2 linked regions of the Bernardetia sp. MNP-M8 genome follow. Each later gene encodes a partner of the first gene's protein in a complex. Links are inferred from orthologs where the notes say so. Each region holds a gene or a part of one and is shown in the gene's direction. Other genes may lie near its edges. The genes, in order: pheS and pheT.

The links.
Region 2: the proteins of pheS (region 1) and pheT are in contact, whole or in part, in a crystal structure (PDB 6P24), measured with the Escherichia coli proteins. The link is inferred for Bernardetia sp. MNP-M8 from one-to-one orthologs.

The regions. Positions count from the first base shown.
Region 1 is NZ_CP147012.1:2,207,172-2,223,127, forward strand. Bases 8,521-11,321 are described here. They hold pheS (phenylalanine--tRNA ligase subunit alpha), read left to right. Parts: upstream 8,521-9,313; coding sequence 9,314-10,330; downstream 10,331-11,321. Other genes in these bases: ccsA (cytochrome c biogenesis protein CcsA), read left to right, coding at 8,521-9,187; V9L04_RS09170 (DUF3127 domain-containing protein), read left to right, coding at 10,441-10,848; V9L04_RS09175 (NADPH-dependent FMN reductase), read left to right, coding at 10,962-11,321. Also shown: V9L04_RS09145 (carboxypeptidase regulatory-like domain-containing protein), read left to right, coding at 1-2,256; V9L04_RS09150 (GAF domain-containing protein), read left to right, coding at 2,557-4,809; V9L04_RS09155 (S41 family peptidase), read left to right, coding at 5,102-6,322; more of ccsA, read left to right, coding at 6,590-8,520; more of V9L04_RS09175, read left to right, coding at 11,322-11,504; trpA (tryptophan synthase subunit alpha), read left to right, coding at 11,525-12,343; V9L04_RS09185 (DUF4328 domain-containing protein), read left to right, coding at 12,384-13,052; V9L04_RS09190 (hypothetical protein), read left to right, coding at 13,163-13,483; V9L04_RS09195 (DUF983 domain-containing protein), read left to right, coding at 13,440-13,844; V9L04_RS09200 (acetyl-CoA carboxylase biotin carboxyl carrier protein subunit), read left to right, coding at 13,982-14,494; V9L04_RS09205 (hypothetical protein), read right to left, coding at 14,556-15,218; V9L04_RS09210 (IS4 family transposase), read right to left, coding at 15,327-15,956.
Region 2 is NZ_CP147012.1:5,161,057-5,177,278, reverse strand. Bases 7,898-10,964 are described here. They hold pheT (phenylalanine--tRNA ligase subunit beta), read left to right. Parts: upstream 7,898-8,221; coding sequence 8,222-10,708; downstream 10,709-10,964. Other genes in these bases: V9L04_RS20885 (carboxypeptidase-like regulatory domain-containing protein), read left to right, coding at 10,902-10,964; V9L04_RS20895 (hypothetical protein), read left to right, coding at 7,898-8,056. In the rest of the region: V9L04_RS20930 (THUMP domain-containing protein), read left to right, coding at 1-1,018; V9L04_RS20925 (pyruvate dehydrogenase complex dihydrolipoamide acetyltransferase), read right to left, coding at 1,145-2,872; V9L04_RS20910 (cystathionine gamma-synthase), read right to left, coding at 3,868-5,025; V9L04_RS20905 (FkbM family methyltransferase), read left to right, coding at 5,201-6,097; V9L04_RS20900 (GntG family PLP-dependent aldolase), read left to right, coding at 6,143-7,183; more of V9L04_RS20895, read left to right, coding at 7,229-7,897; more of V9L04_RS20885, read left to right, coding at 10,965-11,627; V9L04_RS20880 (transglutaminase domain-containing protein), read left to right, coding at 11,624-12,646; V9L04_RS20875 (ABC transporter substrate-binding protein), read right to left, coding at 12,695-13,606; V9L04_RS20870 (alpha/beta hydrolase), read left to right, coding at 13,748-14,674; V9L04_RS20865 (hypothetical protein), read right to left, coding at 14,693-14,938; V9L04_RS20860 (valine--tRNA ligase), read right to left, coding at 15,010-16,222.

The DNA.
Region 1 (15,956 bases):
GCTGGTACCTTCTTAGATAATCCAGAAGAGGTAGAGTCAAATAAGTTATTTGCTCGTTTGGATTGGAATATTAATAAAGACCATAAACTTACTGTGCGTCATAGTTATACACAAGGAGATTTCTTAAATCGTTCTCGTTCTTCTTCAAATACTATTAATTTTGGTAATAATGGTATTGCTTTTCCTACTGTAACTAACTCATCAGCTTTAGAGTTGAAGAGTCGTTTCGGTGATAACAAATCTAATAGTTTGATTATTGGTTATACAAGCGTAATTGATGATCGTGATCCTATTGGTAGTGATTTTCCTCGTGTTGGTATTAATGATGGTTCTGGTTTTATTTCATTCGGTTCGGAAGCTTTTTCTACTGCTAACAAACTAGAACAATCTACTTTAACTATTACTGATAACTTCAGTATTTTTAAAGGTAAACATACTATTACTATTGGTACGCATAATGAGTTTTATTCTACATATAACTTGTTTGTTCGTCAGAATTATGGAGAATATCAATTTGCATCTGTTAATGATTTCTTAAATGATTCATTATCTACCAATTACAACCGTAGTTATTCTTTAGTAGATAATGTTACTGGTGATGGTTCTGCTGCTGCTGCTGATTTTACAGGGATGCAATTAGGTTTTTATGCTCAAGATGAATATGCTGCCTCTGAAAAGTTAAATGTTACTTTTGGTCTACGTGTTGATATTCCAATTTTTGCAGATCCTACTACAAACCAAGGATTTAATGATAGTACACTTGCTAAAGTGAAAGAATTTTATCCTGAAATAGGCAATCAAGTTCAGTCTGGACAACTTTGGAAAACACCTATTTTATTGTCTCCTCGTATTGGATTCAATTATGATGTAAAAGGTGATAAATCAATTCAAATTCGTGGTGGTGTAGGTATCTTTACAAGTCGTATTCCTTTAGTATGGCCTGGTGGAGCTTATAACAATAATGGACTTGTGGTAGGTTCAGCTCGTTCAAGTAATGCACCTTTCCGTCCAGATCCATTCAATCAATATACTGCAGAAGACTTTGGTCAAACAGTAAGTCTTCCTAGTGGGCAAATGGATTTATTTGTAGATGACTTTAAATTACCTCAGGTAGTTCGTGCTTCATTAGCTATTGATAAATCATTGCCTTGGGGAATGGTAGGTACTTTAGAAGGTATTTATACTAAAACAATGAATAACGTTATTTATTACAATGTAAACGTAAAACCTGCTACACGTAATTATTCAGGTGCTGATGATCGTCCTTACTATGATAGAGGAGATGCAATAGAATCTGGTTATGATCGTATTATGGTAGGTGATAACACAAACAAAGGCTACTCATATAATGTTACTGCTCAACTTCAAAAACCATTTGATAATGGATTTATGGCTAGTCTTGCTTATACATATGGACGTACAATGGCTGTAAATGATGGTACTTCTTCTCAAAATTCTTCTCAGTGGAGATATATTGAAAATGTAAGAGGTAAAAACGATTTGGATTTGACTTACTCTGACTTTGATTTGGGTTCTCGTGTAATTGGTATGTTATCTTACCGTTTAGATTACCTTGACCATGCAGCAACAACTATTTCATTATTCTACGAAGGACGTTCTGGTACTCGTTACTCTTATATTTATGGTACACCTAACAGAAGACACTTGTCTAATGATGATACTGGTTCTAGTTCTACTAATTCGGATCTTATTTATGTTCCTGCTAACCAAAACGAAATAGTATTTGTTCCAATTACTCGTGAAGTTGATGGTGCAACAGTAACAGTAACTCCAGAACAACAATGGCAAGCATATAATAATTATATCCAAAACGATGAATACTTAAATTCTCGTCGTGGTGATTATGCAGAGCGTAATGGATCTCGTCTCCCTTTTGTAAATACATTAGATTTACGTGTTCTACAAGATTTTTATATCAAAACTTCTAATGGTACAAAACATAATCTTCAATTGTCTTTTGATATCTTCAACTTTACAAACTTGTTGAATAAAGATTGGGGGCGTATGTATTTCTTAGGTAATGATAATTTCTCTCTTGCTAATTTGAATGGTGTAACTACTACTACAAATACTGATGGTTCTAAATCATATGTTCCTAACTTCACTTTTGGTAGTATCAATAGTGATGGATCATATCAAACTATAAAAGAAACAAAAGATATTTATAGTATTGATGACTCTGGTGTAAATAGTTCTCGTTGGCAAATGCAAATCGGTGTTCGTTATTCGTTCTAATCCGATTGTATAAATCAATAAACTTCATTCAAAACCCTTTCAGAAATTTTTCTGAAAGGGTTTTTTGATGCCTGTTATTTTTAGAAAAAATTGGACAAACCTAATTTTTTATCTAAATTGTATTACCCTTTTAAGATAACCTGTCTAAATTCCTATCGAAAATCTTTTTTAATCTTTTTTATTAAGTAGCTTTTTGGTTATCTTTCCCATTCAGTTAGGTCAATTATTAAACTACAGATTACAAATTATAATTTCATAGTAATCATTAATCACTAAAAACTAATCACTATCTAAGTGTTTATGTGGAAACTCAATACTATTGGCAAGCGTGTCTTGGCTGGTAATCTTATCATTGTTATTGTTGCTTTACTTAGTTCTTCACTAAGTTTGGTTATGCTTACCCGTAGCCAAAGTATGCTTCATCAATCCTTTTCCGTAATTACTCCTTCGGTAGAGGCTATTAATGATTTGCTTTTGCTTGTAACACGCTCAAAGATGTATATTACCAATTGGATTCATCTGCCTGATAATATTGATGATAAAGAAGACTTGATTTTGCTACATAATGAGCAGTTTCCTGAGGTTAAAGATAGAATAAGCCGACTTAAAAGAGACTGGCAAAACAGAGAAAATGTATATCGTGTAGACTCTATTATTATTGCTTTTGATGATATTCTTCAAACAGAGCAAGAAGTAATGAATACACTTAATCGTTCGGAGGATTATAATGATGGAACAAAAAGAGAAAAAGCAATTCGTCTAGTCAATGAAATGATTATTCCCAATAGCAATACGCTTATAAAGAATTTAGAAGACTTAGAAACTAGTAAACTAAAAGAAAAACAAGCTGATGGAGATTCCGTCGAACGATCACTAAATTGGCTATATAGAATTATTCTTGTTCTAGGATTGACTACACTCACTATTGGTACAATTGCAAGTATTGTTTCTCTACGAATTGTGTCAAAACCTATTCAAAAATTGAATCAAATACTAGGACAACTTGCAAAAGGTTCTATTCCTAATTCGGATTTTGGATTACGAATAGGTAATCACGAAATTGGACAAATGACACGCTCTTTACAAGAACTTATCAAAAGTCTGAAAAATACCTCTGAATTTGCTCGTAAGATAGGAAATGGAAAATATAATAGTGCTTTTGATGTTTTGGGTGAAAATGATATTCTTGGAAATTCGCTCTTAGATATGCGTAATAGTTTAGCAAAAGTGGCTGAAGAAGATCGTCGAAGAGCTTGGATAACAGAAGGAATTGCTCAGTTTGGAGATATTCTACGTGCTAACTATGATGATACAGAAGAATTTGCTGCTGCTATTGTTCAGCGTTTAGTGAAATATACCGAAGCCAATCAGGGAGGTGTTTTTGTAATTTCTGAAACTCCTGATTCAGAAGGCGAATTTATGTATTTGGCTGCTGCTTATGCATGGGATAAACCTAAATACTTAGAGAAAAAAATCCGAAAAGGGGAAGGGCTTACAGGACAAGCATGGCAAGAAGGCGAAACGGTATTTTTGTCGTATGTTCCTGATGATTATATTCATATCACTTCTGGACTCGGAAATACAAACCCATCTTCTATTTTGCTTGCTCCTCTAATTTATAATCAAAAATTATATGGAGTAGTAGAATTAGCCTTTTTTAATCCTCCAGAATCGTATCGTATAGAGTTTGTTGAAAAAATTGTTGAAAGTTTTGCTTCTACACTTTCTTCAGTAAGAGTTAATCAACGTACTCAACTTCTTTTGAAAGAATCACAAGAAATGACTGAACAGATGCGAGCGCAAGAAGAAGAAATGCGCCAAAATGTCGAAGAGCTACAAGCAACACAAGAAATGGTAGAAAGAAAAAGTAGAGAGTTAGAAAACCAACTCAATGCTATCAATCAGGCTGCTGCTATGATAGAGCTAAATCCAAGAGGTATAATTACAGATATAAATGGACTTTATTTAAAAATATCTCAATACTCAAAAGAAGAAATACAGGGACAACCTCATACTATTTTATTGAAAGATGGCTATGAAACATCTAATAAATACATGCAGCTTTGGGAAAACCTAACACAAGGAATTGTAGTAGAAGGAGAATTTGAACGTCAAGCAAAAGATAAATCTTCATTTTGGCTCAGGGCTACTTATTATCCAGTTATGGATGACTACAAAAATTTGGAACGTGTCATTCATATTGCAACCGATATTACGGAACAAAAACTACAAGCAATTCGCTTAGAAGAAACTCTAACTGAACAAGCAGAAGCAGTAGAACAGATGCGTATGCAAGAAGATATTATGCAACAAGCTATGGAACAAATGCAAGAAGCACAACAAGAAGTAGAGAAAAGAGAGGAATTACTAGCAGAGGCACATAAAGAACAAGAGCAGTATATCGAACAAATGAATTCACAAGAAGAGATGATGGCAATGAGTATGGAGGCTATGAACGAAAGTATAGAAACACTTGCCAAACAAAAAGAAGAAATAGAACAAAAACTGGTAACTTGTCAGAAAAAAGTAGAAGAATTAGAGAATAAAAAATAAACATTAGGAATGAAAAGTAAATAAACTCTACAAGTTATTTTGTGAGCAAACGAATAAAATGCTGAAGAATTTCATTCAGTTCTAAGGAACTGAAAGCACACACAAAGAACAGTTCTAAATGTATATCTTATTTAATTCTTGTTACTTAACTTGCTAATTTTAAAAATAAAATAAAATAAAATAAAATAAAATAAAATAAAATAAAATAAAATAAAATAAAATAAAATAAAATAAAATAAAATAAAATAAAATAAAATAAAATAAAATAAAATAAAATAAAATAAAATAAAATATGAAAATTATAATTACTATCATTTATCTTTTTACACTCTCATTTTCTAGTTTTGCCCAAGCTCAAGTAGATAAAGAAAAAGCAAGAAAAGACTTACAACAAATTATAGGTGATATTTCTACTGATTATGTTTACTTAAACGATAAAAATATAGATTTAGAGTGTGTCAAGAGATTTTATAATAAGCAGATTGATAGTAGTAAAAACAAAACAGATATAGTTTTATTGTTCGAAAATCTTTTGAACGAGTTTTATGATAGTCATCTTATTCTGAATACCAATACTAACTCTTCTTTTCGATTATATTCACCTATTTATGCTATTTTCGAAAAAGAAAAAGCAGTTATTACAAATGTATGGCAAACTGAATTAGAAAACTTAGAAAGTAATATTATTGGGTATGAAATACTGAAAATTAATGGTAGAAGTATACAAGAAAATATCGAAAGATTTCCTACACATTGTCAAAATAAAAACTTGCCTCAAGTAAGAGAATGGATACTTAATAAACTATTAGCTGGACAATATGATAAGCCTAGAATACTTACTCTAAAAACAAAAAATAATGCTGTAATAGAACTTGATTTAGATAAGCTCAAATTGAAACAACACAACGAGTTGATAAGTAGTAAAAAAGTAAATAATATTGGAATTATAGAAATACATAATTCGCTGGGTGCTAATAATCTTATTGCCAAATTTGATAGTGTATTGAATAGTTTGATGAATACAGAAGGATTAATAATTGATTTGAGAAACACAGTAGATGGAGGCAATTCGTATGTAGCTCGTGCAATTATGGGACGGTTTATTAATGAATCTTTGCCTTATCAAGTTCATACAGTAGAAGAAAAATATGATAATAATCCGAAAGTGGATAGAAAATGGATAGAATATGTAAATCCTAGAGCAGAACAGTATAAAAAGCCTTTAGTAATTTTGGTTGGTAGATGGACAGGGAGTATGGGCGAAGGAGTAAGTATTGGCTTTGATGCTATGAAACGAGGAAAAATTGTAGGCTCAGAAATGGAACGTTTGGCAGGAGAAATGTATTATTATCCTTTCGAAAATCAAAGTTTTGGATATAGATTGTCAACAGCAAAATTGCTTCATGTAAATGGCACTCCAAGAGAAAAATATATTCCAAAACATTATATAAGACAAACTACTACACAAAAAGATGAAGTACTTCAAAAAGGACTAGATTTGATTGAAAATTAGAGGGAAAACGAATACTACAACTTAAAATAAGTGAAAAGAACACTTTCTACAAACCCTTACTTTCTGTTTGTATTGATAATGAATGTTTTAGGTCGTACCTTTGCACAAAATTAAGTGGCAGAACTATAATTTGTTGATTTATAGATTTTTAACCAACAAATTTTATCTACAACTTATTTGAATGTAGCTCACTCTTTAGAGTGAGTAGCAAAGCTCCGACTGCTTTAGCTTTCGGATAAAGTATAAAATTATAGATTTTGTTCCTCTATGAACTTACTAATTGGTCAGATAGGACATTTATTTGTCATCATTTCCTTTGTTACTTCCATTGTGGCTGCGATTGCCTATTATTTTGCAAGTCAAAACACAGATTTAACTTCTCCTAAAAAAATACAAGAAATACAGTCTTGGAAAAAAATGGCTCGTGCTGCTTTTGGAGTTCATGCTTTTTCTGTAATTGGTGTGGTAGTCGTTCTTTTTTCGATTATCTACAATCATCAATACGAATACCATTATGCGTGGAGTCATTCATCGAATAATTTGCCCTATTATTATATGATTTCTTGTTTTTGGGAAGGACAAGAAGGAAGTTTCCTGCTTTGGATTTTTTGGCATGTCTGTATTGGCAGTATAATTATTTTGCGTTCCATTTTTGTCAAACATAAAAAAGAAAATACGTGGGAAGCTCCTGTAATGATGGTTTTTGCAACTGTACAGGCATTTTTGGCTTCTATGGTTTTGGGTGTAATTGTTCCTTTAGCTAATCTTAAAATAGGTAGTTCTCCTTTTATTTTATTGCGTGATGCAATGGATGCCCCTATTTTTCAGTCTCAACCTGACTATATTCCTGTTGATGGAACGGGTCTAAACCCACTTTTGCAAAACTATTGGATGGTTATTCATCCGCCTACCTTATTTTTAGGTTTTGCACTTTGTCTTGTTCCTTTTGCTTTTGTAATTGCTGGTTTATGGAAAAAAGAAACAACTAAATGGCTTAAACCAACTTTTGCATGGGCATTATTAGCTGCTGCTGTTTTGGGAGTAGGTATTATAATGGGGGCTTATTGGGCGTATGAAACACTTAATTTTGGTGGATATTGGAACTGGGATCCAGTAGAAAATGCTGTTTTCATTCCTTGGCTGGTGCTGATTGCAGGAATACATGCCATGACGATGCAGCAAAAACGCCCTTCGATGGCAAAACTTTCTGCTATATTGATGCTTTCAACTTTTCTTCTGATTTTATATTCTACTTTTCTTACTCGTAGTGGAATTTTGGGAGATAGTTCGGTTCACTCATTTACTGATTTAGGACTTTCAGGACAACTTCTGATTTATCTTTTATTCTTTGTTTTGGGAGCTAGTGTTTTATTCTTTATGAATTGGAATAATTTTCCAAAGTCAAAAGCAGAATCTAGCTTTTATTCAGGCGAATTTTGGGTTACTCTTGGTGTAGTGGTTTTAGGACTTTCGGCTTTACAAGTTTTAGTTCCAACTTCAATTCCTGTTTATAATGCTATTTTGGATAATTTAGGAATAGATTCAAATGTTGCTCCTCCAGCTGACCCAGAAAGTTTTTATACAAAATGGCAACTTTGGTTTAGTGTCGGAATTGCTTTTCTTTCTGCAACAGCACAAGTATTTTGGTGGAAAAGAATTGAAAAATCAAATATCAAAGATAATTTTGTTATTCCTCTTATTCTGACTGCCATTGGAACGACACTAATTATTGCAATCGCTCAAATAAAAGATGCTTCTTATATGATTTTGGTTCTGACTTCGGTCTATGCGCTTGTCAGTAATGGAATTTCTATTGCAAGAACAATAAAACTGAATCCAAAATTAGCAGGTGGTGCATTGGCGCATATTGGTGTTGCACTTATGTTTTTTGGTATTTTGTCTTCTTCGGGATATGATGAAATTGTATCTATGAACATGTCAGGACTTTTATACAATAAAGAATTTTCTGATGAGGTAAACCGAGAAAATGTTTTACTTTTCCGTAGTGAACCTACCAAAATGAATAAATATACTATTACCTACAAAGGTCAATATTGGGATTCTCCAGATTTTTCAGAGTACGTAAATAAAGAAGATGTAAAAGCAACAGCCTATTCCCATAAAGTAGTAGCTAAAAAAGATTTGTTGCATAATGATAAAGTAGAAGTAAAATTAGGAGACACACTCCGAATTTTTGAAGAAAATACGTATTACAAAATTGATTATGTAGATACGCTTACACAAGAAACTTTTACACTTTTTCCTCGTGTTCAGCAGAATCCTCAAATGGGTTTTGTGGTAAGTCCAGATATTTCGCAAGGCATTAAAAGTGACCTTTATACGCACCTTAGTAGTCTTCCAGATCCAGCTGAACAAAGAACATGGGCAGAAGCTGAAATGAAAACTTTATCTCCTATGGATACATTCATCGTAAATGATTTTGTGGCAGTTTTGGATGGAGTGCATCGTGGAAAACCTTTAGCTGATGAAGATTATATGGTGTATGCCGAAATCAGGATTTTGGACAAAGAAGAAACCTATACTGTAAAACCTGTTTTTCAGATAAAAGGAAATGAAGTGCGGGGTGTTCCCGAAATTGTAGAATCAGCAGGTGTAGAATTTACAATGATGAACATCAATCCAAAAACAGAAGAATTTACCTTTAAAATCCGAACCACTCAAAGGGATTGGATAATCATGAAAGCCTTAGAAAAACCTTATATTAGTTTGCTTTGGCTGGGTGTAAATGTAATGACTTTAGGTATTTTGGTGGCAATGTGGAGAAGATATACAGAAGCAAGAAAAGTAACTGTTTCTAAAAAATCAAATTCGAAGAAGCCAAAAAATGAAATGGAATTGGTTTAGAAGGTTTATAATTAATGAACTTCCAAATTCCAATATTTGCACAAAACCACTTTTTTAACGAAATTGCAACCTAATTTTAGTTGAAAAAATAGTCTTCATTCATCATCGATCATTGATAAAATTTTTATGTTACAAGAAAAAGTAAATTCACTACTTTCGGAAGTAGAAAATTTTGAAATTCAAAGTGTAGAGCAGTTAGAAACCTTTCGTTTAGATTTTATTAGTCGAAACAGTAAACTTTCTTCGCTTTTTGATGAATTTAAGACTGTTCCTGCTGAAGAAAAACGTACTTTAGGACAAAAAATAAATGTCTTAAAACAAGCTGCCGAATCAAAATTCCGTACCAAAAAACAGGAAATTGAAGATGCACAAGATGCCAACACAGGCACAGATTTAGATATTACCTTGCCTTCTGCTTACGAGCCTTTGGGAAGTTTGCACCCAGTTTCACAAGTTCGTGATGAGATTATTCAGATTTTTGAAAGAATTGGTTTTAATCTTTCTGAAGGACCCGAAATAGAATTGGATTGGTACAACTTTACAGCTCTTAATTTCCCTGAAAATCATCCTGCTAGAGAAATGCAAGATACTTTTTTCATTGAAAAAGACCCTGATATTTTGCTCAGAACACATACTTCGCCAGTACAAGTACGTGTCATGAAAAACCAAGCACCACCTATCCGAACTTTATCGGTTGGGCGAGTTTTTCGTAATGAAACTATTTCTTCTCGTTCGCATTGTATGTTTCATCAGATTGAAGGTTTGTATGTCAATGAAGGCGTTAGTTTTGCACAATTGAAGCAAACACTTCTTTATTTTGCAAAAGAATTTTTTGGACAACATGCCAAAATTCGTGTTCGTCCTTCTTATTTTCCATTTACTGAACCAAGTGCAGAAGTTGATGTTTATTTAGGAACAAAAACAGAATCAGATTATCGACTTACAAAAGGAACAGGCTGGTTAGAAATTTTGGGTTGTGGAATGGTTCATCCCAACGTTTTAGAAAATGTAAATATTGATTCTAAAAAATATAATGGTTTTGCTTTCGGAATGGGAATTGAAAGAATTGCCCTTTTGCGTTATGATATTCCAGATATTAGAATGCTCTTCGAAAATGAAATGCGTTTTTTAAGACAATTCTAAAAATTAAAATCTCGTTGACGGCTGCATTTGAGTCTCAACGACGGTTACTTGAAAAAATAAAACTCTAGCCGTTGTTGGTGTTTCCACCAATGACATAAAATATATAAAAAATGCCATCATTCGAAACAGAAGGAACACTCATAAAAATATTTCCTACTAGCGTAAAATCCGAACGCTTTCAATTAAGAGAATTTGTACTCAATATAGAAGAGGGAAACTACCCACAAGAAATTATTTTTCAATTTACACAAGATGATTGTGATAGATTAGACAAATTTAAAGAAGGAGAAAAAGTAAAAGTAAGTAGTTGGGTACGGGGCAAAAAATGGCAACGTTCGCCTCAAGACGAACCTCGTTGGTTTAATAGTTTGGCTGCTCGTTCAATTGATCATTCTGATCCAATGATGAATGATATGAACCAAGATACAGGTAGTAATGATAATCCTTTTGCTGGCGATATTCCACCTCCAACCGAAGATACTTCTTCATCAATGGGAGATGATGATTTGCCATTCTAATTTTTTATAGATTTATAATTATGCTAAAACCCTAAGAATTTTTGAAAAAGTTATCAAAACAATTTTGAAGATTTTTAGGGTTTGTATTTTATCTTTCAAATGAAAAAATAATTATGAAAAAAAAGAAAAAAGTATTTATAATTATAGGAAGTGCAAGCGATAATTCTACCAATCAAAAATTAATTGAAAATTTTGTCAATAGTACAAAAGATGACTTAGATTGTCTTGTTTATAATGAATTAAAGTTACTTCCACATTTTGATCCACTACTTTCTTCTCAAAATTCTCCAAAAGAAATAGTAGAGTTTAGAGAAAAGATACAAAATGCAGATGCAATAGTAATTTGTACTCCTGAATATATTTTTAGTATTCCAAGTGGGTTAAAAAATGCCATTGAATGGTGTGTTTCAACTACAGTTTTTTCAAATAAGCCTACTGGACTAATCACAGCTTCTGCAAGTGGACAAAAAGCACATGAAGAATTACAATTAATTATGAAGACAGTAATGGCAAAATTTACAGATGATACTGTTTTATTAATTGAAGGAATAAAAGGGAAAATCAATGAGCAAGGAAAAATTACTGATTCAAAAACAAGTGAAGATTTGACACTATTTATCAATCAGTTCAAAAATTTATTAAATACAATTTCTTAATTCATATACTTTTTACTTTAATGTTAAAAACTGATATAACCACTACTACAACAAACCGTATAGATTCTCTCTTCCAAAAAAAAACAAACGGAGTTCTGACTATTTATTTTACAGCAGGTTTTCCAAAACTAGAAGATACTCGTCGTATTTTGGTAGAACTTTCTGATGCAGGAACAGATTTGATAGAAATTGGAATGCCTTTTTCTGATCCAATTGCAGATGGAGAAACTATCCAGTACAGTAATAAAATAGCTTTAGATAATGGAATGAGCATCAAAAAGATGTTCGAACAGTTAGAAGGAATCAGAAATGAGAACGGCAAAATAAAAGAAACTCCTATTGTCTTGATGGGATATTTGAATCCTGTTTTACAGTTTGGAATAGAAGAGTTTTGTAAGAAATGTCAAGAAATAGGAATTGATGGACTTATTTTGCCAGATTTACCATTATTTGAATATGAATTGACATATAAAGCTGTTTTTGAAAAATATGGTCTGCACACTATTTTCCTTATCACTCCTCAAACTTCAGAAGAACGTATCAAAAAAATTGATGAACTAAGCAATGGTTTTGTCTATATGGTTTCTTCAAACAGCACAACAGGAAATACAACTGAAAAAAGTGCAGAAGTATCAGAAAAACAAAGTGATTATTTCAAAAAAATAAAGTCGTTACAACTCAAAAATCCAACACAAATTGGTTTTGGTATTTCGGATAAAAAATCTTTTGAGCAAGCTACTTCTTATGCGAATGGCGCAATTATAGGCTCTGCTTTTATTCGTCATTTGGAAAGTGGAAAGGCTGTTAAAGAGTTTGTAGAGTCAGTTATTGGTCATTAGTTTATTTCTTAATTTTTAGCTCCTAATCCTTAATAATAAAATGGAAACTCAAATCCTTGATAATAATGATTTTGGCAACAAAAAAGAAGAGTCAATGCGTAATAACATTGATAGAGCAAATTATACCATTTATGCATATAGTTTTATTTTTATTTTAAGTATTATTGTATTAATAATAAATGTTTATTCTATTAGTAGTCCTTCAAATGCCGATTCGGTACTATTTATTAAAGATATTATACTGGGTTTTAATTTATTAGTATTTGTTGTAGCTTTTATTTTGTTTTTAATGTGGTTTAGAAGAGCGTATAAAAATATTCAAATTATAGGTTATGAAACCAAACATACAGATGGTTGGGCAGTAGGAGGTTTTTTTCTTCCTTTCAAAGGGTTATATTATCCCTACAACATAATGACAGAGATATGGCAAAAGATGAAACTTACAGCAGAAGGAAATGGAATAAAACATTATTTAAAAGGAGGAATACATGGTTGGTGGTGGTTCTTTTGGTTAATGAGTTTTATTGGCTATTATTTTTCTTTTAAAATGGAAATGAGAGGAGAACTTGAAAATTTTACTACTGTTATACCTACGTTTGGAGATGTGTTTTTGAATATAATAGATGTTCTTGATGCTTTATTTACTGTCTTGGTGGTAAAGAGTCTGAGAGATACAGAAAAAGAACTAAGAGAACATGGAGGTTTTTAGAACATTATGATTTCTATCATAGAATAAATCTATAAAAATACCGAACTTTGTGTATATCAGTCTGTTATTAGATAAATTAATTTGATTAGAAAATAAAATAAATAAAAATTATGAAAAAGATAAATAAAAACATGTTTTCAAGCATTATTTCAAAACTTCTTTTTTTATTTTTCGTTTTAATGATATTTACTTTTACATTTGGAATAACAGATGCAGAAGCGCAATGTGCTATGTGCCGAGCTACTGTAGAAACCAATTATAATAACGGGGCAGGAGAAGCCAGTACACGCCTTAATTCAGGTATCTTGTATTTGCTTTGTATGCCTTATCTGCTTATCGGAACAGTCGCTTTTTTCTGGTATCGCAACAAACAAAAAAACGAACGCAATGGAAAACGAACTCTCAAAATCTCAAGCAATCCTTCAATGTAAATGTCCTAGATGTAGAAAAGGAGAAATTTTTGAAAATTCTGCTTTTAGTCTAAACTTTGCTAAAACACACACAAATTGTCCTGTTTGTAACCTTAAGTATGAACGAATATTAGGCTTTTTTTGGAGTGCTATGTATGTGAGTTATGCCTTCACCGTAGCCCATATGATTACACTTATGGTAGCTATTAATGTGCTGACAGATGAACGTCCTGCTTTATGGGTCTTTTTTGCAGCTATTATAGGAAGTTTTGTGTTTTTCGTTCCTGTTTATTTCAGATATTCAAGAGTAATTGTTTTGTATTTTCTAGGAGGTATAAAATATAATCCTAATCCTAAAGTTTGGGAAGAGCAGGGAGAATAAATCTAATTACGAATTATGAAATAATCAACGTAGCTAATTAAAAATTATGAATTACGCTACTTTTTTATTAAAAATAAATCCTTATTTCTTAATTTCATATTCGTAATTTTTAATTTTTAATTCGTAATTGAAATAATATGCAAATCACAACCAAATCAACTACATATCAAGTTAGAAAAGAAAAAAATACTTCTGCCAAAACAGAATCTCTTTTCTTAAATGATAATTTAATAGAAGCAGATATTCAACGTATTTCTGAAAGAGAGTTTCATATCTTGAGAAATAATATATCATATAGAGTGGAAGTATTGAAATCTGATTATGAAGCTAAAGAATTTGAAATCCGTATCAATGGAAATATTCATACGCTGACAGCAAAAGACAGAATGGATTTGCTTTTGGAGAGCTTAGGAATGGAAAATGCAGCTTCTACAAAAGTAAGTGACTTAAAAGCCCCTATGCCTGGACTCGTTTTGGATATTTTGATAGAAGAAGGTGCAACTACCGAAAAAGGAACTCCTCTAATGATTTTGGAAGCCATGAAAATGGAAAATGTTTTGAAAGCAACAGGAGAAGGAAAAATAAAAAGTATTGCTGTAAATAAAGGTCAAAACGTAGAAAAAGGAGCTGTTTTGATAGAATTTGAATAAAAATAGAAAAGCCTTTTCAATTTTATTTTGAAAAGGCTTTTTTGATAGTAAAAAATGAAAATTATTTAATAGAATAATCTATCAAACGAGAATAATCTCCATCTTCATATTCAATGGCAATAATACCAATTCCTTTAGCAAAATACCACGTCGATTTATCTGTGGTTATACCATCAACTAAAGGCGTAAAACTCTCATCTTGCTTAACAACCATTACATTATCATAACTTTTGCCGTTAATAGTCTTTTTAGCATCTTTTTCTAATAATGTCATTTTGTAGTTTAAAGTAAATCCATCATCTTCAAATGTATCACTCCAAGTATCTCCTACTTTGGCATCTAAATCTGCAATAGCAGTTACGAAAAGTACTCCTTCATCATCTGTAAAATCATATCCATAATACACTTTTTGAGTAGATGGGTCAATACGGACTAATAACTCTTCATCTATATTATTAGGTTCTACACTAATCATATTCCAAGTAAAACCACCCACACTTTTTGTTTGGCTAGTAAGAGTTTGAATATAAGTTTGGTTTTCTTCATCTTGATATGTCCAAGTAGAAGTTGTTGTTAGAGGAAAATAACTTCCTTGTTCTTTTGGATTTTCATCTTCATCATCTTTTTTACAAGATGAAAATAAGAATGAAAAACTGATTGAGAAAATAAGAACGAGAATGAAAAAATGATACTGTGATTGAGTTTTATTTTTAGTGAATTGCATAATAAAAATGAGTTAGTTTTATAAATTTGGATGTAAAAAATAGAATTAATTCTGTCTTTACATACAAAAATGCAATTCAAAAAGGCTCATTATTGTGTAAATATTTCCTCACTCCATTGACAAAACTTTAATTTTCTGATTGAATTTAGTTTCTTTACTCATTGGATTATTGAGTATTTTTTTGATTTCTAGTAATCCATATCGGAAAAAAGAGTATTCATTATATCCATTTGAACAGACTCTTATTTTCATTTTTTTATGTTTCCACTCCCCTACTTTGTAACACCAAACAAATGCAATAGAACAAAGAGCAAGTAATTTAGCTATTTTCTCTGGTTCTGTCAATTTTGTATTTTCTAGCTTAAAACCTTGTGTTTTTAGTGCTTTAAACAGCGTCTCTATTTCCCAACGTTGTTTATAAATTTCAAAAGCGTTTTCTAAAAAAACAGGTGAAGCCAGATAAATATATCCTTTTTGTGTTCTACTTACAGATAAATATACTTCTACACCATTGACTATAAAAACACCCTCTAAATGATACGTTTCTGAAATAGCCAGTCCTCTACACCATGCTGCAATTGACTTTGTTTTACCTTTTCTAGTCGCTTTAAAATTAGACTTTAGTCGCATTACAAAATCAAAGTTTTTTCCTGATAAATAAGTAAACCATTTTTGACCTACAAACTCTCTATCTGCTACAATAGAAGAAATAGATAGGTTAGGAAAAATAGATAAAAA
Region 2 (16,222 bases), 3.0 Mb from region 1 along the record:
GTATTTGTCTATCGAAGAAACGTTGGCTATTAATTGTACACTCAGTACAAATATATTTACGCACTCTCGCTATATCGAACAAAAAACAAAAGATGCTATTGTAGATAAATTTAGAGAAAAATATGACAAACGTCCCTCTGTGGATATTATGAATCCTGATTTGAGAATTCAGGTCTATATCAAAAATAATGTCTGTATGGTAATGCTCAATAGCTCTGGCGACCCACTTTATAAGCGTGGTTATAGAGACAAAACTAATCTTGCCCCAATGAATGAAGTTTTGGCAGCAGGACTTATTATGCTTTCCAAATGGGATAAAAAAAGTGATTTTGTAGATCCTATGTGTGGTTCGGCAACGCTTTCTATTGAAGCTGCGTTAATGGCAGCCAATATTCCAGCAGGTTCTTTCCGTCCTCTTTTTGGGTTTGAGAAATGGTCAAATTTTGATGCTGATTTGTGGGAAGAAGTTTTTGATGAGGAAATGGAAAAAATAAATACAGAGAATATGCCTTATATTTTGGCAGGAGAAATTTCAAAAAATGTAGCTCGTAAAGCTGCTGCAAACATTGCTGAAGCCAATCTAAAAAAATATATTCATCTAAAAGATATTGCTTTTCAAGATTTAATGCCACCACCAATAGAAGAGAAAGAAGAAACAATTAAAACGGAAGAAGAAAAACAAGAAGAAGAAAAGGAACAAGGAAAATCGTGGTTTAAAAGACGAAAAGCAGATAAAGGTGTAATCATCATAAACCCTCCTTATGGAGAACGAATGGACAAAGATGAAGATATAAATGCTTTTTATGCCGAAATTGGAGATACCCTAAAACAAAACTGGGCAGGTTATACAGCGTGGATTATTACTTCAAATATGGATGCTGCAAAACATATTGGTCTTTCATCCAAACCAAAATTAAAAATGTTTAATGGCTCATTAGAATGCCGTTTTATGCGTTTTGAAATTTATGAAGGAAGTGTAAAAAATGATAAACGAGAATTTTATAAAGATAAAAAATAATCATATCAATTTGATAGAATTATTAGAGATAAAATAATATTCAACTACAAAAAAAGCCTTTACAAAAATCTGTAAAGGCTTTTCTATTATTTTTTCATTTTTGATGAAGAATAATTTTTCAAAACATTATACTAACATTTTCAAAGGATTTTCCATAAATTCCTTTAGGGTTTGTAAAAATGCTGCACCAACTGCACCATCTACAACTCTATGATCACAAGAAAGTGTCATCTTCATGATATTTCCAACTACAATTTCACCATCTTTAACAATAGGTTGTTGAGTAATTGCACCGACAGCCAAAATACACGCATTTGGCGCATTGATGATAGCTGTAAATTCTTCAATTCCAAACATTCCCAAATTAGAAATTGTAAATGTACTTCCTTCCCAATCTGAAGGTTGTAATTTTTTGTCTTTTGCTTTTCCTGCAAAATCTTTTACTTCTGTATTGATTTGAGAAAGTGTTTTCATTTCTGCAAAACGAACCACAGGAACTAACAAACCTTCATCTACTGCCACAGCAACGCCCATATGAACATTATCATAATAACGAATTGTATCACCTTGCCAAGAGGCATTGATAGCTGGATGTTTTTTGAGTGCTAAGGCTGTTGATTTGATAACAATATCATTAAACGAAATTTTTGTATCAGAAAGCCCATTCAACATTTTGCGTGTTTCGATGGCTTTATCCATATTTACAGCAATAGTCAGATAAAAATGAGGAGCTGTAAATTTACTAGCCGAAAGACTCTTTGCAATTGCTTTACGCATTTGTGAAACTTTCTCGTCTTGTGTGCCTTCTTGTGCAAAAGCTGGAGCTGCTTTTTGAGCTTGTTGTCCATTAGATTGACTAGACTGCGTTTCAGAAACTTGTTTTGTTTCTGTTTTTGTAGCTTTTTGAGGAGTAAAGTTTTCTATATCTTTTTTGGTAATTCTGCCATTTTCTCCACTTCCTTCTATTTGGTTAATATCATATCCATTTTCTTCTGCCATTTTTTTAGCTAAAGGAGAAATAAAGATACGTCCTTCTGAACTTCCATTTGAAGAATTATTATTAGCAGAAGACATAGAAGTCGATTTTTCTTCTTCTTTTGTTTCTGCTTTTTCTTCTTCTTTTTCATTATTAGAATCCGAACTACTTGATCCACTTTCAGCATCTAAAAGTGCTTGGTAATCTGCTCCTTTTTCTCCAATAACGGCAATAGGTGCATCAATTGGTACGCTATCACCTTCTTCTGCTGCTAAATAAAGAACTTCACCATCATCATAAATATCAAAGTCCATGGTTGCTTTATCTGTTTCTACTTCAGCTATAACATCACCCGATTTGAGTTTGTCGCCTACTTTTACAAGCCAAGAAGCCAACACACCTTCTTCCATGGTGTCTGTCATTTTTCGCATGCGAAGTACAACAGCTTTAATAGAAGAAGTATCTACTTTTTTAGTAGTAGATTTTTGTTGTTTTGGTTGTTCTACTTCTTTTTTAGATTCGGATTGTTTTGCTTCCTGTTTTGGCTCTTCTTTCGTTTCTTCTTTTTTAGATTCAGAAGAATCGTTTTTATTTTCTCCACTTTGTCCAAACTTTGCTTTTAAGTCTGAAATGTCTTCTCCTTTTTTGCCTAAAATCAAAACGGGGGCATTTACAGGAACACCATCGCCTTCATTTACGCCAATATATAAAACTTCACCATCGACGAAGCTTTCCCATTCCATCGTTGCTTTATCAGTTTCAATTTCTGCCAAAAGGTCGCCTGACTTTATTGTGTCGCCTTCTTTTACGAGTATGCTTGCTACAACGCCTTCTTCCATCGTATCGGTAAGGCGTGGCATAATAAGGATTTCAGCCATAAGAACGTATTATTTTATGTGGTTTGCTTTTGTGTTTTTATTTTTAACTTGCGTAATTTATAAATTACTAAAATTTCTTTAGAATGGAATTCAAAATAAGTTTTGTCTTCTAAACATAATCTAACTAAAAGATGACTTGTTTAGATGAAATAGAAATGAGAATTGAATTCTTGTACTTCAAAGATAAGAATTTAATCTGTGAAGGCAATTTTAGGATAAATTTAATTAATGATTTTTTAATAAAGAAAGGTTTTATAATAGTCGAATATCAAGAAAGCAGAAGCATATTTAAAAAAAGATATTTTTTTAAGAAAAAAAATAAATAAGTAACCTGCTGAAAGTCAATTGATTTTATTTAAAAAAGAGAAAGGAGACGAACTTTTTTTTAAAAACTTTAGTTACTGTGTTGTATAATAAAAAAAAGCGTGCTACATTTGTATCGTCTTAAGGGCAACACCACAAGAGTTTTATATTAATTTGTAAGACTTCTTCATTTAGAGAAATGGCAGAGTGGTCGAATGCGGTGGTCTTGAAAACCATTGTACCGTGAGGTACCGGGGGTTCGAATCCCTCTTTCTCTGCAAGTGTTAAAGCTGTTTTTATATTAATTTATAAAAACAGCTTTTTTTATGTTTATAGTTTGATAATTACAGACAGAATGTAAAAAGTAAATTGTTGTTCTGTATCACAACATGGATACAAATTTAGAGAGCAATAAAAATGAAAAAAAACACCAAACACAGAAAAAAATAGTTGCATAATAAAAAAAAGTGTTGTACATTTGTATCCTCATTGAGAGAAACACCACAAGAGTTTTATATTAATTTGTAATACTTCTTCATTTAGAGAAATGGCAGAGTGGTCGAATGCGGTGGTCTTGAAAACCATTGTACCGTGAGGTACCGGGGGTTCGAATCCCTCTTTCTCTGCAAGTGTTCGGTTTTATACTGATAACCGTTTTTATATTAAATTATAAAAACGGTTTTTTTATGCTTTTATTTTTGAAGTGTTACTTTAGTTAGTGCTTGCTCCAAATCTTCAATCAAATCATCTACATCTTCACAACCCACACTCAAACGAATCAAAGAATCTGTAATACCAATTTCATGTCTTTTTTCGATAGGGATACTTGCATGAGTCATCAAAGCAGGATAACAAGCCAAGGATTCAACGCCTCCTAATGACTCAGCTAAAACAAAAATCTTCGTGCTTTCTAAAAAATTATACGCATTTTCTTGTGTGTCGTTTTTTAAATCAAATGAAATCATTCCTCCAAACTGACGCATTTGTTTTTTTGCAAGTTCGTGTCCTTTGTGAGTTTTTAACCCTGCAAAATATACATTCTCAACTTTTTCATGATTTACCAAAAATTCAGCAATTTTTGTAGCGTTTCGACAGCTTGCATCTACTCTCAAATGAAGCGTTTTGATGCCACGAAGAACCAAAAAACAATCAAAAGGTGAAGGAACAGCACCACAAGATTTTTGAATAAAATAAATGCGTTCTGCCAGTTTATCATCATTGAGCATCAAAGCTCCCATCACAACGTCGGAATGTCCACCCAAATATTTTGTTGCTGAGTGCATAGCAATATCTGCCCCCATAATTATTGGATTTTGTAAGTAAGGTGTAGCAAATGTATTATCAACTACTGAAATAAGATTATTTTCTTTTGCAATGGTAATCATTTTTTCGATATCGACGATTTGCAAGAGTGGGTTTGAAGGCGTTTCTATCCAAATCATCTTAGTTTGTGAATTCAAGGCATTTTTTACTACTTCTTCATCTTGCATATCTATAAAATGAAATTTGATTCCAATTTCTTCATAAACTTTTACAAACAAACGGTACGAACCACCATAAATATCTTGTCCACAGATAACTTCATCATTAGGTTTTAAAAGTTTCATAACTGTATCTATGGCTGCCATCCCAGAAGAAAAAGCAAAACCATGTTTGGCTTCTTCTAAGGCTGCAAATGATTTTTCTAACGTTTGACGAGTAGGATTTGATGAGCGTGCATACTCAAAGCCTTTATTCTGACCAACGGTAGGTTGTGCAAAAGTAGAAGTTTGAAAAATGGGAGTCATGATAGCTCCTGTGCTCGGGTCTGGTTCTATGCCTGCGTGTATGGCTTTAGTAGCGAATTTCATAGTAAAACGAGTGTTTTTAGTGAATTGATTAAAAATTTAGGAAAACTCATAATTTACTTTAAGTTCCTTTAGATTAAATTAATAGCTTTCTAGTATCTTTGCTTAACAAGTTATTTTGACTAACAGTTTTATAAAAACATATATTCCTTACTGAATTTTATCACTAACCCTTATTATGTCATTATCTATTACCCTAAAACATATTACCTCACACCCACTTACCCAAAATCAAAAACTATCAGCTATTTTTAGATATTTCAAGTGGCAATTTCAATCAAGATTAGATAAAGGGATTCATATTGTACCTTTTGTAGAAAATACAAAATTAGCTGCTCAAAATGGAATGACGGGTGCAACAGGAAATATTTATACAGGACTGCACGAGTTTAATGATATGGGTTTTTTGCTTCATTTTCTCAGAAACACAAAAGATGAAAATGGGGATTATTTTATGGACATTGGGGCAAATATTGGTAGTTATACCGTTTTGGCAGCAGGAGTAATCGGAACGCAAACCACAAGTATAGAACCTATTCCGACGACTTATCAAAAACTTCAAAAAAATATTCAAGTAAATAACTTAGCAAATAAAGCAACAGCTTTAAATATTGGTTTGGGAAGTAAAAAAGGTGTTTTACAATTTACAAAGTCTTTAGATACCATAAATCATGTAGCGACAGAAGAAACCCCACAAGACCAAAGAATTGATGTTCCGATTGAAAAAGTGGATGATGTAGCTACAAGGATTCCTATTTTGGTAAAAATTGATGTAGAAGGATTTGAAACTGAAGTTATAAATGGAGGAGAAACTATTTTTTCATCTCCTTTACAAAAAGCAATTATTATCGAACTCAATGGTTCTGGAGATAGATATGGATATGATGAAGCAAAAATCCATCAAAAATTAGAAAATTGGGGTTACAAACCTTATTCTTACGACCCTATAAAAAGAGAACTCAAAAAAATAGAATCACTTGGAAATCATAACACAATTTATTGTAAAGACATTGATTTTGTAAAAGAACGTCTCAAAAATGCGCCTTTAGTTACTGTTTTAGGACAAAAATTTTAAATCAAAAATTAAGCATACTTTTTTATAATACCTTTTTAAATTATTATGAATATCAAAAATATAGACCTTCGCAGTGATACTTTTACACTTCCTTCTCCAGCTATGAAAGAAGCCATGATGAATGCAAAAGTAGGAGATGATGTTTGGGATGAAGATCCAACTGTGAAAGAACTAGAAGCAAAAGTAGCTGATTTATTTGGACACGAAGCAGCTCTTTTTTGTCCTTCGGGAACAATGACCAATCAGATTGCTCTTAAAATCTTAACACACCCTCAAGATGATATTATTTGTGATATTCGTTCGCATATTTATCAGTATGAAGGAGGAGGAATTGCTTATAATTCATTTTGTTCAGTCAGACTTTTACAAGGCGAAAAAGGAATTCTGACTCCCAAAATGATTGAAGAAGTTATTATGCCTGATGATATTCATTTTCCTCGTTCAAGAGTGGTGGCGTTAGAAAATACTGTCAATAAAGCAGGTGGAAGTTCGTATAAAATGGAAGAAATAAAAGCCATTTCAGAATTATGTAAAAAGAATAATTTGAAACTTCACTTAGACGGAGCAAGAATTTTTAATGCTTTAGTTTACAGAAATCAATCAGCAAAAGAACTAGGACAGTATTTTGATACCATTTCGGTTTGTCTTTCGAAGGGATTGGGTGCGCCTGTGGGTTCGGTTTTGGTGGCAAATAAACAGCTTATTCATCAAGCAAAACGAGTACGTAAAGTGTTGGGAGGAGGAATGCGACAGTCTGGTTTTTTGGCAGCAGCAGGAATTTATGCGCTGGATAACAACATTGAAAAACTGAAAGAAGACAATCAGAATGCTGGCAAAATTGCCGAATCTTTAAAGCAAAATAAACTTGTAGAAGAAGTTATTTTTGAAGGAACAAATATTGTTTTGTTTAGAATAGAATCAAATTACACATCTGAAAAGTTCAAAAATGAACTAGCTAAAAAAGGGATTTTAGTTTCTAATTTTGGAAAAGAATGGCTCAGAATTGTTACACATTTGGATATTTCTAAAGAAATGATTGAAAGGGTTTGTAATAAGGTTTTGGAGATTAAGAGGGAGGGAGTTTAGGTTTTTTTATAAAAAACAACAGTATTTTAAGAAAACAACTATTTAATGCAATTAGAACAGACATATAGAGATGAATTAGAATTATTAAGAAGTAATTTAAACCTTCTGTCAGAATATTCTATAGATTCTGCTGTGGATAATAATAGAAATCAAATAAAAAGAAACCGAATTTTAATTGGTCTCTATAATGATTGTAAACCTTCAGATTATAAAATAGCTGATTTTATTTTTAATGAAGAAACAATATTAAGAAAGTCTGATTTAAAAGTTGTTGTTGATTATGAAGTAGATGTTCTTTATTTATCTGCATTCATTTTAACCAAATTTGATAAAGTAGAGGATATTTGGAAATTTATCAATGCTAAAGAAACTGATTTTGATTCTTCTATTGGCTTTGATACAGAATATTTATTATCCTTTGGAGTTGATAGAGTATTTGAATACTTAGAAAATACAGAACATCAAAATAAAGAGCTTGTAAAAAGTGCAATTGGAGAAAATAGTACAGATTCATGGTTTTTACAAGAAGAAATCAATGATTGGAAAAAACACAAGCACGAATACTTTAAAGTTTTTGAATTCCCAATCAAAGATGAAATAAATTTTCTATATCAAGCAAAGGAATACGAGTATTTAAAGAGTTTGATTCCAAAATGGAGTTTGGAAAAAAGTAACTGGACAGAAGAGCAAAATTTAACCTATATTACGATTGATAGAGATTTGCAAATAGAAGATTTTCACTTAGAAGTCTTAAAGCATTATAACGAAACTTTTAATAATTCAGAAAGAAAAAAAGAGTTTCAAAAAAAGATATTTAAATTAGAAATGAACAAATTAAGTTTTTGGGAGAAGCTAAAAAAAATATGGTCTTAGTTGGTTAAAACTTTTCATCAATCATCAAGCACAATTCCATAACAACCAACACCAATTATAGATAATTTCCAAAAAACTTCTTACCTTCGCATCTATAAAAAATATACATCAAGAAATTAAAATCGCCGTTGTTCGTGTCCTCACGAGCGACACAGAACTTATACTATGAACATTTCACTTAGCTGGCTCAAAAAATACATTCAACTTGAAGAATCTGCCGAAAAAATAGCAGAATACCTTACCGAAACAGGACTAGAAGTAGAAGGAATTGAAACTTTCGAACAAATAAAAGGTGGTTTAGAAGGTTTTGTAGTGGGCGAAGTCATGACGTGTGAGCCTCATTCAAATTCTGATCATTTGAATTGCACAACAGTTAATATTGGAGCAGAAGAAAATTTATCCATCGTTTGTGGTGCTGAAAACGTAGCCAAAGGACAAAAAGTAATTGTTGCTACAATCGGTACAATGCTTTATCCAGAAGATGGTGAACCGTTCAAAATCAAAAAAGGAAAAATCAGAGGAGAAGTTTCCGAAGGAATGATTTGTGCCGAAGATGAAATGGGATTAGGTAAATCACACGACGGAATTTTGGTTTTGGAAGGCGAAAAAGCACAAGTTAAAAATGGAACTCCTGCAAGTCAAGTTTTTGATTTACAAAATGATATAGTTTTAGAGATTGGTCTTACTCCAAACCGAGTAGATGCAGCTTCACATTATGGAACGGCTAGAGATTTGAAAGCTCGTCTGAAACGTGAAATTTCTAAGCCTAGCATTGAAGAGTTTGATTCTTTAAAGAAAGAAATTAATAAAACTGATGCTGTTCAAGTAGAAATTGCAAATGCTGAGGCGTGTCCAAGATATGCAGGTGTAACAATCAAAAATGTAAAAGTTGCAGATTCTCCAGCGTGGCTCAAAATGGCTTTGGAATCTATTGGACAGAAATCAATCAATAATGTAGTAGATATTACAAACTATGTTTTGCATTCTTTTGGTCAGCCTTTACACGCCTTTGATGCTGATAAAATTAAGGGAAATAAAATTGTAGTTTCAACTTTAAAGGAGAAAACAGAATTTGTAGCCTTAGATAAAGAAACGTATAAATTAGCAGAAAGCGATTTGATGATTTGTGATTCTGAGCTAAATCCTCTTTGTATTGCTGGTGTTTTTGGTGGTCTGGATTCGGGTGTTTCTGATTCTACTACGAATATATTTTTAGAGTCAGCTTATTTTTCGCCTGATTTTGTTCGTAAAACTTCAAAAATTCACGACCTTTTTACAGATGCTTCTTTCCGTTTTGCTCGTGGAACTGACCCAAATAATGTTCTTTATCCACTCAAATACGCAGCTTTATTAATTCAAGAAATTGCAGGAACAGAAGAAACAATTTTTAGTGAAGTTACCGATTTGTATCCTCAAAAAATTGAAAATCCGACTTTTGAAGTTTCTTACAATTACCTAAATACACTTATCGGAAATGATATTCCGAAGGAAACTGTAAAACGTATTTTGACTGATTTAGATATTGAAGTAGTAAAAGAAAATACGAACGAGAATGATGATAAAATAACTGTTTCAGTTCCAACTTATCGTGTCGATGTACTTCAACCTGCTGATATTGCTGAAGAAGTTTTGCGTATTTATGGACTGAATAATATTGATTTTCCACAGACGGCAGCAACGGATTATATTGCACCTTCCATTTCGAAAGACCAAGAAATTCGTAAGAAAACGGCTGATATTTTGGTAGGAATGGGCTTTTCAGAAATGATGAATAATTCGCTTACTTCGTCAAATTACGCAAAGGCTTTAGAAATAGAAGCTACAAGTGTAAAAATGCTCAATCCACTTAGTGAAGATTTGGACGTAATGCGTCAGAGTTTGCTTTTTGGTGGTTTGGAAAGCATTACAAGAAATTTGAATAGACAAGAAGAACTCATAAAAGGATTTGAGTTTGGAAAAGTATATCATAAAATAGCAGAACCTAAAGACGACGAACACAAATACTTTGAAGAATGGCAATTAGGTATTTTCTTAGTTGGTTCTACGCCTACTTCTTGGAATAAAAAAGCTACTCCAGTCGATTATTTCCAGCTTTCTAGTGTCGTTCAACGAATTTTAAAAGCTGTAGGATTTGATATTTCTGATTTTGACCAAAATAAATTAAGTGAAGATAAGGAACTTCAATACGGCATCGAACTTACAAAAAGAACAGGAAAAGATTCTTTTGAGCAGATTTTGAAAATGGGATTGGTAAAGAAAAAACTATGTAAACTGACAGAAACAAATGCAGAAGTTTTTTATGCTCAAATTCGTTGGGAAGTTTTATTAAATCAAAAAACAAAACCAAGAGAGTTTTCTGCGCTTTCAAAATTCCCTGTTGTACGTCGTGATTTGTCTATCGTTTTGGATAAAAAAGTTTCTTTTGCAGAACTTGAAAAAGTAGCTCAAAAAACAGAGCGAAAAATTTTACAAAATGTTTCTGTTTTTGATATTTACGAAGGCGATAAAATTGAAGAAGGTAAAAAATCCTATTCTGTAGCATTCTCATTGCAAGACAAAGACAAAACACTAGATGAAAAAACAATCGAAAAAACGATGCAAAGACTTATTGCTGCTTACGAAAAAGAAGTAGGTGCTTTGATTAGAAAGTAATTTTAGTCATTATTTTATTGTAGGGAAAACGGCTTGCCTTTTCCTAAAATATTGTAAAAAGAGAAATAATAGTTTTTTCAAACTGTTATTTCTCTTTTTTTGTGCTTATTTTTTCTTTTCTACTGCAACACTTCACACCCTACTGAACGTATTGTGAGCGTATTATAAATTTTTAAGAAACTAAAGAAAAAACATGAAACCAAATATTACTCTTGGTATTAATAAGCCATGTTCAGAAAAGTTTGAGAATTTTAAAGCTACACAAGCAGGTGGCTTTTGTGGTTCTTGTCAGAAAGAAGTCATAGACTTTACCCAAATGACTGATAAAGAGATTATAGCCTATTTTCAAAATAATCAAAAAAAGACCTGTGGTCGCTTTAATGAATCTCAACTCAAAACCTATTCGACTCTTATTCCTTCAAAAAGAACGTATAGCTTGAAAAAAATAGGAATTGGTTTAATGAGTTTTTCTCTTCTTTCTCTTTTGACAATTAGTAAAAGTCAAGCCCAACAGACTAATCCAACTGTGATTACAGAAGCATCTGAAAAGAAAGAAAATAGTAATGAAGAGATAAATTCTACTACAGATAAAACAATTACCATAACAGGAAATGTTAGCTGTCCAGAATATGGTGCTTTACCAGGAGCAACTGTTCAATTAAAGGGAACTAATAGAGGAACTACTACAGACCTAGAGGGAAATTTTAGTATTACAGTTCCTAGTTCTGATTATGACAATATTTTAGTAATACGTTTTGTCGGTTATGTAACACAGGAAATAACAATAACAAAAAATACATCACTAAATTTAACATTCCAATTGCATGAAGAATATGATCTTATGGGAGAAGTAAGTGTCAATGAAGTTTATCAATCAAAACAAACAGTTTGGCAAAAATTTAAAGGTTTATTTAGATGATTCGATTTTTCTGTATTTTATTCTTTTTCATTACTGGAGTAGCTAAAGCACAGCTCAGCGATTTTGAAAATGTAGATTTTCGTAAAGCTGATAGTGTTGCAAATCACTACAAAGGCGAGAGCTTAAAAAACTTGCCTTTACTTTCTTATAATTTGACAAATTCGTTACCTTCTCAAGTAGAAAAATTTAGAGCAATATATACTTGGGTAAGTACCAATATTGAAAATGATTATTGGGGATATGTCAAAAATAAACAGAAACGCAAACAGTTTCAAAATGATAGTTTGGCTTTACGTAATTGGAATAAATCATATCTACCAAAAGTAGCTGAGAAATTAATCAAAGAACAAAAAACGCTTTGTACAGGCTATGCTTATTTAGTGAAAGAATTGGCAGATATATCTGATATAAAGTGCGAAATTGTGAACGGTTATGGAAAGACTGCAAGTAGTAATATGGATGAGGAAAACAGCATTCCAAATCACTCATGGAATGCAGTAGAACTGGATAACAAATGGTATCTCTGTGATGCAACTTGGTCAAGTGGATTTTTTGATGTAGATAAAAATGAGTTTATTTCAGAATATAATGACGGTTATTTTTTAGCTGAACCTAAGTTATTTATCAAAAATCATTATCCTTTAGATAAAAAATGGATGTTATTGGAAAATAAACCTATTCTTTCTCAATTCCTAAATGCACCATTGATTTATAAATATGCTTTCAATTATCAGCTTATTCCAGTAGAACCTCAAAAAATGAAAATAGAGATAGGGAAAAATGAAACAATTAGTTTTTTATTTGAAGCTCCCGATTCACTCAACACAGAAGCTATTGAGCTAGAACTAGGTTCAGGTGCTTCTAAATATTCTAAAAAACCTATCATTAATAGAACCAAAGAAGGATTTTTAGAATTAAAATATACTTTTGAAAAGTTAGGTCATTATGATGTTCATATAAAAATTGATAATAAATATCTTGTTACTTATACGGTCAGAGTTAGAAGAAAGACAAAGTAGATAGGAAAAAGCACAAGATTTTGGTCTTGTGCTAAAACTATTTTTGATTTATTTCAATAATTCATTTGTAAACAAATCTTGATGAAGAATTCTTTCATTTTCTAGTTTATTATCAACAAGCCAATTTAGAAATGAACTTACTCTTTTGGGTTTGATAGAACCACATTCTGAATCAGTTTTAAAATATGGAGCAGTAAAATTAATTGACTTTTCTAAATCAATATTTTGCTTATCGTATTCTGTTAGGTGTTTTTCTAGGATTTTTATAGCTTCTAATTTATTTTCTAGGGCGTATAAATATCCTTTTTGAGTAGCTTTTATAAAATTTGAATATTCCTCTTTTTGTTTTTTCAAATTGCTGTTTTTTGTAATAATGACAGGAGAATAACAATAGGGAATATCAAAATCGCCTAAAGAAAATTTATTGAGTTCTACCTTTTTTGATTCAGCTTCTATTGCTTCCCAGTTATTGAATATCCAAGTCGCATCAGCTTTGTTTTCCAATAAAATGTTCCAGATTCCTAGTTTTTCAGGATATACTAATTCAATAGCTCCAGTTCCTCCATCATTTTTGACCATTTGTTTCACAATATAGTCTTCATAACGTGCTTTATAAGAAGCATATATTTTTCCATCTAAAAGTTGAGGTCTATCTATTTTTGAAGATTTTAGTGTTGCAATACTGCTAATATCTTCTTGTAAAATGGCGAAAACAGCAATAGCATCAACTACATTTTTTTTGTTGTTTAGACTAATCACAGTTTCGAAAGGTGCAATAGCAAAATCAGTTTCATTTAGCTCTAATTTTTTACCAGGAGTAACTGTATAATTATCCTCTAAAGGATTTATAATAGTTGTTTCTATCTCCAATTCTTTATAAAATCCTAGTTCTTTTGCTACAAAGATTCCGATATGATTGATGTTTGGTGTCCAATCTAAAGCGATTCTTAATTTTTTCATGGTGTGTTTTAGTTTTAAAAATTGGTTTGAAGGACAAATATAATAATTCTTATTATCCTATAAAGTCAAAATTTAAAACGATACACTTAAATCAATCTTTTTCGTATTTTGCAAAAAAAACAAAAAACTAGCTATAAAAAAATGAACTTAGAAAAAGACTTTACTACCCAAATTTTAAATTTAGAAGATGATTATGAAGGAAAAGTAATTGCTACACTTGTTTCTTGTAATGCCAACACAGGAAATAGAAAAAGTGTAATTTATATTCATGGTTATATTGATTATTTTTTTCATCCCCATGTAGCTGAAAAGTTTATTGAAAATGGGTTTGATTTTTATGCGCTAGACCTTCGTAAATATGGGCGTTCGTGGCTTCCTCACCAAAGAGAAAACTATTGTAAATCTATTACAGAATATTTTGAGGAAATAACAATGGCAATTAATCAGATTTACGAAAAAAATCAGTCGCCTATTTATCTATTTGGACACTCTACAGGAGGACTTACAGCGTCTAATTATGCCAATTTTGGAGAAGAAAAAAATAAAATAAGTGGTCTTATCCTGAACTCTCCTTTTTTAGATTTCTATGATTCTGAGTTTAAAAAGAATGCTACTTTAGCTGCTTGTAATATGCTTACTTTATTTTTAGATTATACGTATATCAATAATATGCTTTCGCCTGTTTATGTACAAAGTATTCACAAAGATTTTAAAGGAGAATGGGATTTTAATTTGAAATGGAAATATACAAAAGGCTTTCCTACTTATTTCAAATGGGTTTTGGCAATTGATGAGGCACACGAAAGATTACAAAAACACTCAGCTATTCAAGTTCCTGTTTTGGTTATGCACTCTTCTGCTTCTACCAAACTTTCCAAGTTTTCAGAAGAAGCTATGCAAAAAGATATTGTTTTGGATATAGAAGATATAAAACAAAGAGGTGCAAAACTAGGTGATAAAGTTACTTTATTAGAAGTAGAAAATGCGATGCACGATATATTTTTATCTTCAAAAATAGTTAGAGAAAAGGCTTTTGAAGGAATGTTTGAATGGCTTTTGAATAAATAAAAAGTAGAAAAGAAATTACTATATTTTTTGTTTACGTCCTATTTCGAAATACAAAATATTTGCAACAATATTAAAAACAAATAAAAAATTACTCCCTAACACCACAATAACCCAAATTAATTTATCATTATTTTCAAATTTATTTTTTAAAATATCAATTAGAGATATGATAGAAACAATAAATCCTATGCCATAAAACGGCAAAAGTAGAGCGAATAATTCATACAATAAACTGTACAATCCATATAAATTGAATGCTAACATAAATAAATTGTTGTAGATTTATACGAACAGTTTATAAAATGAATAAACTGTTCGTATATATTATTAATCAATTAAACCAAACTTAACAAAGCTTCTTCCAAAGCTTTAATTTTGGCTTCTGCGTCAGCTTTCTTTTGACGTTCTTTTTCAATAATATCAGGTTTGGCATTATTTACAAAACGCTCATTTGAAAGTTTTTTATCAACACTTACCAAAAAGCCTTTTGTATATTTGATTTCTTTCTCTAAGTTTTGACGTTCTTCTTCTACATTAATCTGAACTGGAACAGAAAACTCATCTCCTTTTACTACAAAACTCATAGCTGGATTTGGCTTTTCGTCTGTAAAATTGATTTTATCAACTCCTGCTAATTTCTGAATCAGAGAAAGATATTCATCATAAAAAGCAGCATTAGACGTTTTTACAAATAAATCTAGCTTTTCTTTAGGAGAAATATTTTTAGCATTTCTAACCTTTCCAACCTGAGAAACTATTTCAAAAATCTGTTCTGTTTTTTCTAAAATAGCAGCATCAAATTCTTTTACTTTTGGATATTCTGCAACTATAATCGCTTCTTTTTCTCCTCTTTCATTTAATAAATGCCAAAGCTCTTCTGTGATAAATGGCATAAAAGGATGTAAAATTTTCATGAGTGTTTCGAAAAACTCAATTGTTTTATTGTATGTTCCTTTATCAATTGGAGAACCGTAGGCAGGCTTTATCATTTCTAAATAATTAGAGCAGAATTCGTCCCAAATCAATTTATAAACCCCCAAAAGCGCATCAGAAATACGATATTCTTTATAATGATTCTCAATTTCTGTCAAAGACTGATTTAGTTTTGCTTCAAACCAATTTATCGCCACTTGATTTCCTTGTGGAATAGCATCACTTGTTTGTTCAAGGGACTTCAAAAGTAAGAAAGCATTCCATATTTTATTAGAAAATTTACTTCCTTGAAAGCATAATTTCTCATCAAAAGGCAAATCATTTCCTGCTGGAGAAGAGAAAAGCATTCCTACACGAACCCCATCAGCACCATACTGTTTGATTAAATCTAATGGGTCAGGCGAATTTCCTAATGACTTAGACATTTTTCTACCTTGCTTATCTCGTACAATTCCTGTCAAATAAACATCTTTAAACGGACGTTTGCCTGTATATTCGTAACCTGCAATTATCATTCGGGCTACCCAAAAGAAAAGAATCTCAGGCGCAGTTACCAAAACTTGTGTAGGATAGAAAAAGTCTAATTCTTTATTTTTAGATAAATCAATTTTTCCT